Rhodopseudomonas palustris: one gene and its partner. The protein of the gene in region 1 binds, or shares a complex with, the protein of each later gene. Links are inferred from orthologs where the notes say so. Each region holds a gene or a part of one and is shown on either strand. Other genes may lie near its edges.

Evidence for each region. The genes of interacting proteins can lie anywhere in the genome.
Region 2: the proteins of carB (region 1) and carA are in contact, whole or in part, in a solved structure (PDB 1KEE), measured with the Escherichia coli proteins. The link is inferred for Rhodopseudomonas palustris from one-to-one orthologs.

What each region holds. Positions count from the first base shown.
Region 1 is NZ_CP019966.1:4,474,403-4,479,422, reverse strand. Bases 845-4,757 are described here. They hold carB (carbamoyl-phosphate synthase large subunit), read right to left. Parts: upstream 4,375-4,757; coding sequence 1,045-4,374; downstream 845-1,044. In the rest of the region: RPPS3_RS20740 (DoxX family protein), read right to left, coding at 1-163; transcription elongation factor GreA, read right to left, coding at 345-821; peptide-methionine (S)-S-oxide reductase MsrA, read left to right, coding at 4,935-5,020. UniProt on the Escherichia coli protein: Large subunit of the glutamine-dependent carbamoyl phosphate synthetase (CPSase).
Region 2 is NZ_CP019966.1:1,457,809-1,461,833, forward strand. The notes cover bases 523-3,440. They hold carA (glutamine-hydrolyzing carbamoyl-phosphate synthase small subunit), read right to left. Parts: upstream 2,620-3,440; coding sequence 1,426-2,619; downstream 523-1,425. Other genes in these bases: RPPS3_RS06810 (hypothetical protein), read right to left, coding at 669-1,193; RPPS3_RS06820 (alpha/beta fold hydrolase), read left to right, coding at 2,768-3,440. In the rest of the region: RPPS3_RS06805 (Dps family protein), read left to right, coding at 1-422; more of RPPS3_RS06820, read left to right, coding at 3,441-3,472; RPPS3_RS06825 (GatB/YqeY domain-containing protein), read left to right, coding at 3,632-4,025. UniProt on the Escherichia coli protein: Small subunit of the glutamine-dependent carbamoyl phosphate synthetase (CPSase).

The sequences.
Region 1 (5,020 bases):
TGCCCGCCGCGCCATACAGCGAGAACAGCTCGACCTTGGCGAACATCGGCACAGCGGGAAATTTGAACAGCTTGGCCACGCCGTATTGAAACAGCAGCAAACCGGTGATGAAGCGGAGCAGGCTCAGGGCAAACGGCTGCCAACGCGCGAACGACTGATTCATGGACGATCCTGATTCTCGAGGTGGGGCAGTCGCGGCCGAGCAAGAATGCCGCCGACCGTACGGAACCTTGCCGCAACACCATGGCACCAGCGACTGAATTCACCGTGAGCCGCTGGAGTTCGGGCAACAAAAAAGCCGCGGCGAAGCGCGGCTTTTTCGTTTCGTTGGCGGTGTGCGCTGGTCAGCGCCACTCGACCTTGGCGATCTCGTAAGCCTTGGCGCCACCCGGGGCCACGACCTCGACCGAGGAGCCCGCTTTCTTGCCGATCAGCGCCCGTGCCAGCGGCGAGGTGATCGAGATCTTGCCCTTCTTGGCGTCGGCTTCGGCCTCACCGACGATCTGCCACACCGCCTTCTTCTCGGTGTCCTCGTCGATCAAGGTGACGGTGGCGCCGAACTTGACGGTGTCGCCCGACAGCTTGCTGACGTCGATGATGTCCGCGCGCGCCAGCTTGTCCTCAAGCTCGTTGATCCGGCCCTCGTTGTGGGACTGCTCTTCCTTGGCCGCGTGGTATTCGGCGTTTTCCGAGAGGTCGCCATGGGAGCGCGCTTCGGCGATATGTTCGATGATGCGCGGACGGTCCACCGACTGGCGATGCTTCAACTCGTCCGAAAGTGCGGCGTACCCGCTCGCAGTCATCGGTATCTTTTCGACCATCGTCTCTTCATCCTTCAAGAATACGTTGCGGATCGCCGAACCCTGCTCGCCCGCAACGTCGTCGGGTGTTTACGGCGGCGCCGCGCCTGTGCGGCGTCCGAAGTCGGTTCAAAACGGCACCAGAGCTGTCCGGCAAACGCCGGAGAGAACAATTCCAATGCGGGCGGGTTCCCCGGCCTGACGGCCTGTCAGTCGATAGCCGGCCGCTCGGGCCGGGCGACGATCAGCTTTCGGAAAAGTAGCTCTGCAGGGTCCGGACCTCAAGGTCCCCATCCAAATAGGCCCGGATGCCCTTTGCGGCGGCCACCGCGCCCGAAAGAGTGGTGTAATAGGGAACTTTATGCAAGAGGGCAGCGCGCCGCAGTGACCGGCTGTCGGCCAGCGCCTGCGGCCCCTCGGTGGTGTTGAACACCAGTTGCACTTCGCCGTTCATGATGGCGTCGACGATGTGCGGACGGCCTTCCAACACCTTGTTGATCTTCTCCGCCGGCACACCGTGGTCCGCCAGATAGCGCTGGGTCCCGGAGGTGGCGATCACCCTGAAGCCAACCGAGTGCAGCAGCTTCACGGCGTCGAGGATCCGCGCCTTGTCGCTTTCGCGGACCGACACGAACACCGTGCCCTTGCGCGGCACGCGGGTGCCCCCGCCGAGCTGGCTCTTGGCGAAGGCGACCTCGAACGAGCGGTCGAGGCCCATCACTTCGCCGGTCGAGCGCATCTCCGGGCCGAGCACGGTGTCGACACCCGGGAAGCGCGCGAACGGGAACACCGATTCCTTGACGCCGACGTGGTCAAGCGTGCGCTTCTTCAGGCCGAGGTCGGCGATCTTCTCGCCGGCCATGATTCGCGCCGCGAGCTTGGCGACCGGCATGCCGATCACCTTGGCGACGAACGGCACGGTACGGGACGCGCGCGGATTGACCTCCAGCACGTAGATCTCGCCGTCCTTGATGGCGTACTGCACGTTCATCAGGCCGACGACGTCGAGGCCGAGCGCCAGCTCACGGGTCTGGCGTTCCAGCTCGGCGATGGTTTCGGCGCTGAGCGAGTGCGGCGGCAGCGAGCAGGCGGAGTCGCCGGAGTGAATGCCGGCCTCTTCGATGTGCTCCATGATGCCGACGATGAAGGTGTCCTTGCCGTCCGACAGGCAGTCCACGTCGACTTCCGTCGCGTCCGACAGATAGCGGTCGAACAGCAGCGGGTTGGTACCGAGCACGGTGTTGATCTGCCCGGTCTTGTCGTTCGGATAACGTGCCTTGACGTCGCCCGGCACCAGCTCGGGCAGGGTGCCGAGCAGGTAATCGCTGAGCTGATTGTCCTCGCGGATAATCTGCATGGCGCGGCCGCCGAGTACGTAAGACGGACGCACCACCAGCGGCAGGCCGAGTTCGGCCGCGACCAGGCGGGCCTGCTCGACCGAGTAGGCGATGCCGTTCTTCGGCTGCTTTAGCCGCAGCTTGTCGAGGATGCGCTTGAAGCGATCGCGGTCTTCGGCGAGGTCGATCGCGTCCGGGGAGGTGCCCAGGATCGGCACGTCGGCGGCTTCAAGGGCGCGCGCCAGCTTCAGCGGCGTCTGGCCGCCGAACTGCACGATCACGCCGCGCAGCGTGCCGTTGGAGCGCTCGGTGTCGATGATCTCCAGCACGTCTTCGGCCGTCAGCGGCTCGAAATACAGCCGGTCCGCGGTGTCATAGTCGGTCGACACCGTTTCAGGGTTGCAGTTGACCATGATCGATTCGTAGCCGGCGTCATGCAGCGCGAAGCAAGCATGGCAGCAGCAGTAGTCGAACTCGATGCCCTGGCCGATCCGGTTCGGACCGCCGCCGAGGATGATCACCTTCTGCTTGTCCGACGGCCGGCTTTCGTCCGACGCTGGGCCGGCGAACGGCGCCTCGTAGGTCGAGTACATGTAGGCGGTCGGCGAGGCGAACTCCGCCGCGCAGGTGTCGATGCGCTTGAACACCGGGCGGACGCCGAGCGCACGGCGCTTGGCCTTGACCTCGGCCTCGGTGGTGTTGGCGAGCACGGCGAGGCGGGCATCGGAGAAGCCCATTGCTTTCAGGGTTCGCATGCCGAACGCATGATCCGGCAGACCTGAGTCGCGGACCCGGGCTTCCATGTCGACGATGCCGCGGAGCTGCGCCAGGAACCAGGGATCGATCTTGCAGGAGTTGAAGATCTCTTCGTCCGACCAGCCGAGGCGCATCGCCTGCGCGACCTGCAGCAGCCGGCTCGGCGTCGGAGTGCCGAGCGCCGCGCGAATCGCGTTCTTGTCGTCGCCGCGGCCGAGCCCTTCGATCTCGATCTCGTCGAGACCGGTGAGGCCGCTCTCAAGGCCGCGGAGTGCCTTCTGCAGGCTCTCCTGGAAGGTGCGGCCGATTGCCATCACCTCGCCGACCGACTTCATCGCGGTGGTCAGGTTGGCGGAGGCGCCGGGGAATTTCTCGAAGGCGAACCGCGGAATCTTGGTGACGACATAGTCGATCGTCGGCTCGAACGAGGCCGGCGTTGCACCGCCGGTGATGTCGTTGGCGATTTCGTCGAGCGAATAGCCGACCGCCAGCTTGGCGGCGACCTTGGCGATCGGGAAGCCGGTGGCTTTCGACGCCAGCGCCGACGAACGCGACACGCGCGGGTTCATTTCGATCACGACCAGCCGGCCGTCATCCGGGTTGACCGCGAACTGCACGTTGGAGCCGCCGGTTTCGACGCCGATCTCGCGCAGCACCGCCAGCGAGGCGTCGCGCATGATCTGGTATTCTTTGTCGGTGAGCGTCAGCGCCGGCGCGACGGTGATCGAATCGCCGGTGTGCACGCCCATCGGATCGAGATTCTCGATCGAGCAGACGATGATGCAGTTGTCGTGCTTATCGCGCACGACCTCCATCTCGTATTCCTTCCAGCCGAGGATCGATTCTTCGATCAGCACCTCGTTGGTCGGGGAGGCGTCGATGCCGCGTTCGACGATCTCGATGAACTCGGCCTTGGTGTAGGCGATACCGCCGCCGGTGCCGCCCATCGTGAACGACGGCCGGATCAGCGCCGGGAAGCCGATCTCGTCGAGCGCGCGCAGCGCATCGGGCAGGCTCTTCACCTGGCGCGAGTTCGGGGTTTCGAGCCCGATCTTGGTCATCGCCTCGCGGAACCGCTCGCGGTCCTCGGCCTTGTCGATGGCGTCGGCGGTGGCGCCGATCATCTCGACGTCGAACTTTTCCAGCGTCCCGAGCTTGCGCAGAGAAAGCGCGCAGTTCAGCGCGGTCTGGCCGCCCATCGTCGGCAGCAGCGCGAAGCGGCCGGGGATGACGTAGCGCTCCTTCTCGATGATCTTGGCGACGATCTCAGGGGTGATCGGCTCGATATAGGTCGCGTCCGCCAGCTCCGGATCGGTCATGATCGTCGCCGGATTGGAGTTGACCAGGACGACCCGATAGCCCTCCTGCTTCAGCGCCTTGACCGCCTGCGTGCCGGAATAGTCGAATTCGCAGGCCTGGCCGATCACGATGGGACCGGCCCCGATGATGAGGATGGTGGAGATGTCGGTTCGTTTGGGCATCAAATCTCGCTGACGCGGGCGGAAATCGCGGGCACAAAAAAAGGGCGCGCAGTCGCGCGTCCCTCAGGTCTTCAAGCGCCGGGCCGTCCCAGGCGCGCGGGAGGTTCTTAGACCAGTTTCCCGGGCGGCGAAAGGCCTTCGAGTCGCCCGTCAACCGGCAATTACAGCAAGATCTGGAGGCCCAGCCTGGACTTGAACCAGGAAAAAGGGCGTTGCACCGCCCCCGCGTTAATCTTCCGCCACCGGGCCGAGCGCATCTTGGCACTTCACGAAGGGGTGATCCAGCCCGGAGCGCGGCTATCCTTAATGCAATGCGGCCTTTGGGCTTTGGTCATTTAGGAATTGGGGCCGGGCATAGCGGCGTCCGCAGGTTGCGGGCGGCGGCGCGGTGCAAAAGTACCGAACTGTCTGGGGCTCGCGGCTTTGCGGCCCTTCCCTTCTGGTCGAGCTGGCGGTCACGAACTCGTGTCTGCGCCCGCGTAACAGCCCGGCGCGAGCCCCGTATCTTGAGCGCAACAGCCAGGCTGATGGCCTCGGCCTTAACCTCGTGAGGACAGCTCATGCGCGCTCCATTTGGTCGTCTTGCTCTCTGCGCCGCCGTTGTGGGGGCGCTCGCGTGGTCCGCTCTCGGACCGTCTCGGGCGGC
Region 2 (4,025 bases), 3.0 Mb from region 1 along the record:
CCGACTCGTTTGCGCTGTATCTGAAGACTAAGAATTTCCACTGGCACATCAGCGGCCGTCACTTCCGAGATTATCATCTGCTACTCGACGAACAGTCGGCGCAGATTCTCGCCACCACCGACGAGCTCGCCGAACGTGTCCGCAAGGTCGGCGGCACCACGCTGCGCTCGATCAGCCATATCTCCAAGCTGCAGACCATCCAGGACAATAACGACGACTACGTGCCGCCGCGCGAGATGCTGCGCGAGCTGATGAACGACAACAAGAAGGTCGCTGCGGCGATGCGCAAGGCGCACGAGATCGTCGACGAGTGCAAGGATGCGGCCAGCGCCGGCCTTCTCGAGAACTTCATCGACGAAACCGAAAAGCGCACCTGGTTCCTGTTCGAAGCCACCCGCCAGGAAGGCGCCAACGAGGCGTAAGCGGCGAGGGCCGTTACAAGAGGCCCTCATTGAATAGGCCGTCAGAAGATAAGCCTTCCCCCAGCACCGCGAACCCCTCACCCCACCCTTGTGGGGAGAGGGGTGATACGCGCACTGATTTTACAGCTTCAATTTATCTTCGACTCTCGCGGACACACTCACCCGACGGGCTGCGCCGGCCACCTCTCCTGGCGCGCCGGGAGAGGTGCCAACGTTCCTTGAGACGCTGTGCGACGACCCTACCGCTTACTTCGCCCACAGCCGCAGCAGCGGCCCGTTCTTGCCGTATACCGGATCGGTCTCCGGTAGCGATACCTTCGGAATTGTCTGCAGCGCCTTGCGATGATTGTCCGGGGTGGGACGTGTGACTTGCATCTTGGGCCCGGGCGGATAGGCGCCAACCACCGAGAAGTCGTGGCTGGCGAACAGGCATTTGTGGCCGGTGCCGGCCGGCAGCACCGCGACGTCACCCGGCGTCAACTCGATCGCTTCGCCTTGTTCGCCGCCGAACAGCACCATCGCACGGCCACGCGCGACGCCGAGCGCCTCATGCACCGTGGCGTGATAATGCTGGTAATCGAAAATCCCGTTGCGCCAGCGGTCGCCCCAACCATTGCGTTCGAACAGATCCTCGATCGCTTGCTCCGGATCGCGGCCGCCGATGTCGACCGCGTGCTTATAGAGCAGTAACGGCAGCGGGTTGTTCGGGATCAGCCCGTCGTCATCGAACACCAGCGCAAGCGGTTTGATCTGGTCGCGGGCAAGCGACATGGCGTCTCCAGCGCGTGCAGGGAAGGATCATCAGCTTGCTGAGATAACGTGACGTCGCGCCGGGCGTTCCCGCGTTCGTCACCCGCCTGATACCCGTCATTCCGCGGCGCGCGGACAGGCGCGAGCCCGGAATCTAGCGGTGACTGTGCCCGGATCAGATTCCGGGTTCGCGAGCTACGCTCGCGCCCCGGAATGACAAGTCGAGAGGATGATATGAATAAGGCCGCCGCGGTTACGCGGCGGCTTTCTTCGCGCGCATCAGATCGGTGAAGCGGCGGAACAGATAGTGCGAGTCCTGCGGGCCGGGCGAGGCCTCGGGGTGATACTGCACCGAGAACACCGGCTTGTCGGCCAGCGCGATGCCGCAGTTCGAGTCGTCGAACAGCGACACGTGGGTCTGCTGCACGTTGCCCGGCAGGGTCGATTTGTCGACCGCGAAGCCGTGGTTCATCGAGGTGATCTCGACCTTGCCGGTGGTGAGATCCTTGACCGGATGATTGGCGCCGTGGTGGCCCTGATGCATCTTCACGGTCTTGCCGCCGAGCGCGAGGCCGAGCATCTGGTGGCCGAGGCAGATGCCGAAGGTCGGCACGCCGGTCTCGATCACCTTCTGGATCACCGGCACCGCGTATTTGCCGGTCGCAGCCGGATCGCCCGGGCCGTTCGACAGGAATACGCCGTCCGGCTTCATCGCCAGGATGTCTTCGGCCGAGGTGGTGGCGGGCACCACGGTGACCTTGCAGCCTTCGCCGGCAAGCAGCCGCAGAATGTTGCGCTTGATGCCGTAGTCGATCGCGACGACGTTGAACTCGGGCTTGTCCTGCCGGCCGAAACCTTCACCCCATGCCCACGGCGTCTCGTCCCAGGTGAAGCGTTGGCCGGAGGTGACCATCGGCACCAGGTCCATGCCTTCCAGGCCGGGCCACTCGCGGGCCTCTTCCTTCAGCGCGTGCAGGTCGAATTCGCCGTTCGGCGAATGCGCGATCACCGCGTTGGGCATGCCCTTGCTGCGGATCAGCGCGGTCAGCGCGCGGGTGTCGATGCCCGACAGGCCGATGATGCCGCGTGCCTTCAGCCAGGCGTCGAGATGGCGCGCCGAGCGATAGTTTGACGGATCGGTGATGGCGCTGCGCAGGATCACGCCGCGCGCGCCGGGCGTCGCCGCCATGTTCACCGTCTCGATATCCTCGTCGTTGGTGCCGACGTTGCCGATATGCGGGAAAGTGAAGGTGATGAGCTGCCCGGCGTAGGACGGATCGGTGAGGATCTCCTCGTAGCCGGTCATCGCGGTGTTGAAGCAGACCTCGCCGACGGCGTGGCCCTCTGCGCCGAGGCCGAAGCCCTCGAACACGGTGCCATCGGCGAGCACGAGCAGCGCGGTCGGCTTGTGGTCCGGCCAAGCGGGATGGGATGCTGGATTGGTCATGAGCGCACTACATAGTCGCGGGCGTTGCCGACGTCAAAGCGCCGCCCCCCTCCAATTGTTCGCTTTTGGACGAGATTTGACAGGGAATTTGGCTGTCCTAGGCTTCGCGGCGGGCGCAGGGGCAGAATCGTGCGCGGGGAGAGGTTGAATGGACACATCATTGCCGGTGGTGCTGGTGCCCGGTTTGGCGGGCTCGCCACGGATCTACGCCCCGATCCTCCCCGCGCTATGGGCTTGCGGCTCGCCGGTGACGGTCGCCAACCACATCCGCGACGACAGCATGGCGGCGATCGCGCGGCGGATTCTCGCCGAGGCGCCGGCGCGGTTCGCGCTCGCCGGGCACTCGATGGGCGGCTACATCGCGTTCGAGATTATGCGTCAGGCGCCTGACCGGGTCGCCAAGCTGGCGCTGATCAACACTCAGGCCCGGCCCGACAGTCCGGAAGCCACCGAGCGCCGTACCCGGCAGATCGGGGAAGCCGAGGCCGGCCGGCTGCACGCGGTGCTGGACGAACTGTATCCCGGCTTTGTCCATCCGTCGCGCCGCGAGGACGCCGCGCTGCAGCGGATCGTCCACGATATGGGCGACGACGTCGGCGCCGCCGGCTTCGTCCGCCAGCAGCGGGCGATCATCGCCCGTGCCGATTCCCGGCCCACGCTGGGGACAATCGGCTGTCCGACCCTGGTGGTTTCCGGCGAAACGGACACCACCATTCCGAACAGCCTGTCGCAGGAAATGGCGGAGGGCATCAGCGGCGCCCGGCTGGTGATCATCCCCGATTGCGGTCACCTGCCGCAGATTGAGCAGCCCGCCGCCACCGCCGCCGCGCTGGCGGACTGGCTGCGGAACTAGAGTTGTTTCGGCCGGCTGAACCGCCTACATCAGCGGCAGATTTGCCATTTTCCGTTATTGCGAGCCGAAGGCGAAGCAATCCAGGCTCTTTTCGCGGCCTCTGGATTGCTTCGTAGCTTCGCTCCTCGCAATGACGCATCGAATACGAAGGAGCCCGACATGCTGCGCGACGACCTCAACAACGCCGTGAAAGAGGCGATGAAAGCCAAGGACGAGCGCAAGCTGTCGACGCTGCGGATGGTGAACTCGACCATCAAGAACGCCGACATCGAGGCGCGCGGCCAGGGCAAGCCGCCGCTGTCGGACGGCGATCTGCTCAGCCTGCTGCAGAAGATGATCAAGCAGCGCCAGGAATCGGTCGAGCTGTACGACAAGGGGGGCCGCCCCGAACTCGCCGACCAGGAGCGCGCCGAGATCGCCGTGATCCAGGCCTACCTGCCGCAGCAGATGTCCGACGACGAAGTCAAAGCCGCGATCGCCGCCACCATCTCCGAAACCGGTGCAGCCGGCATCAAGGACATGGGCAAGGTGATCGGCGCCCTGAAGGCGAAGT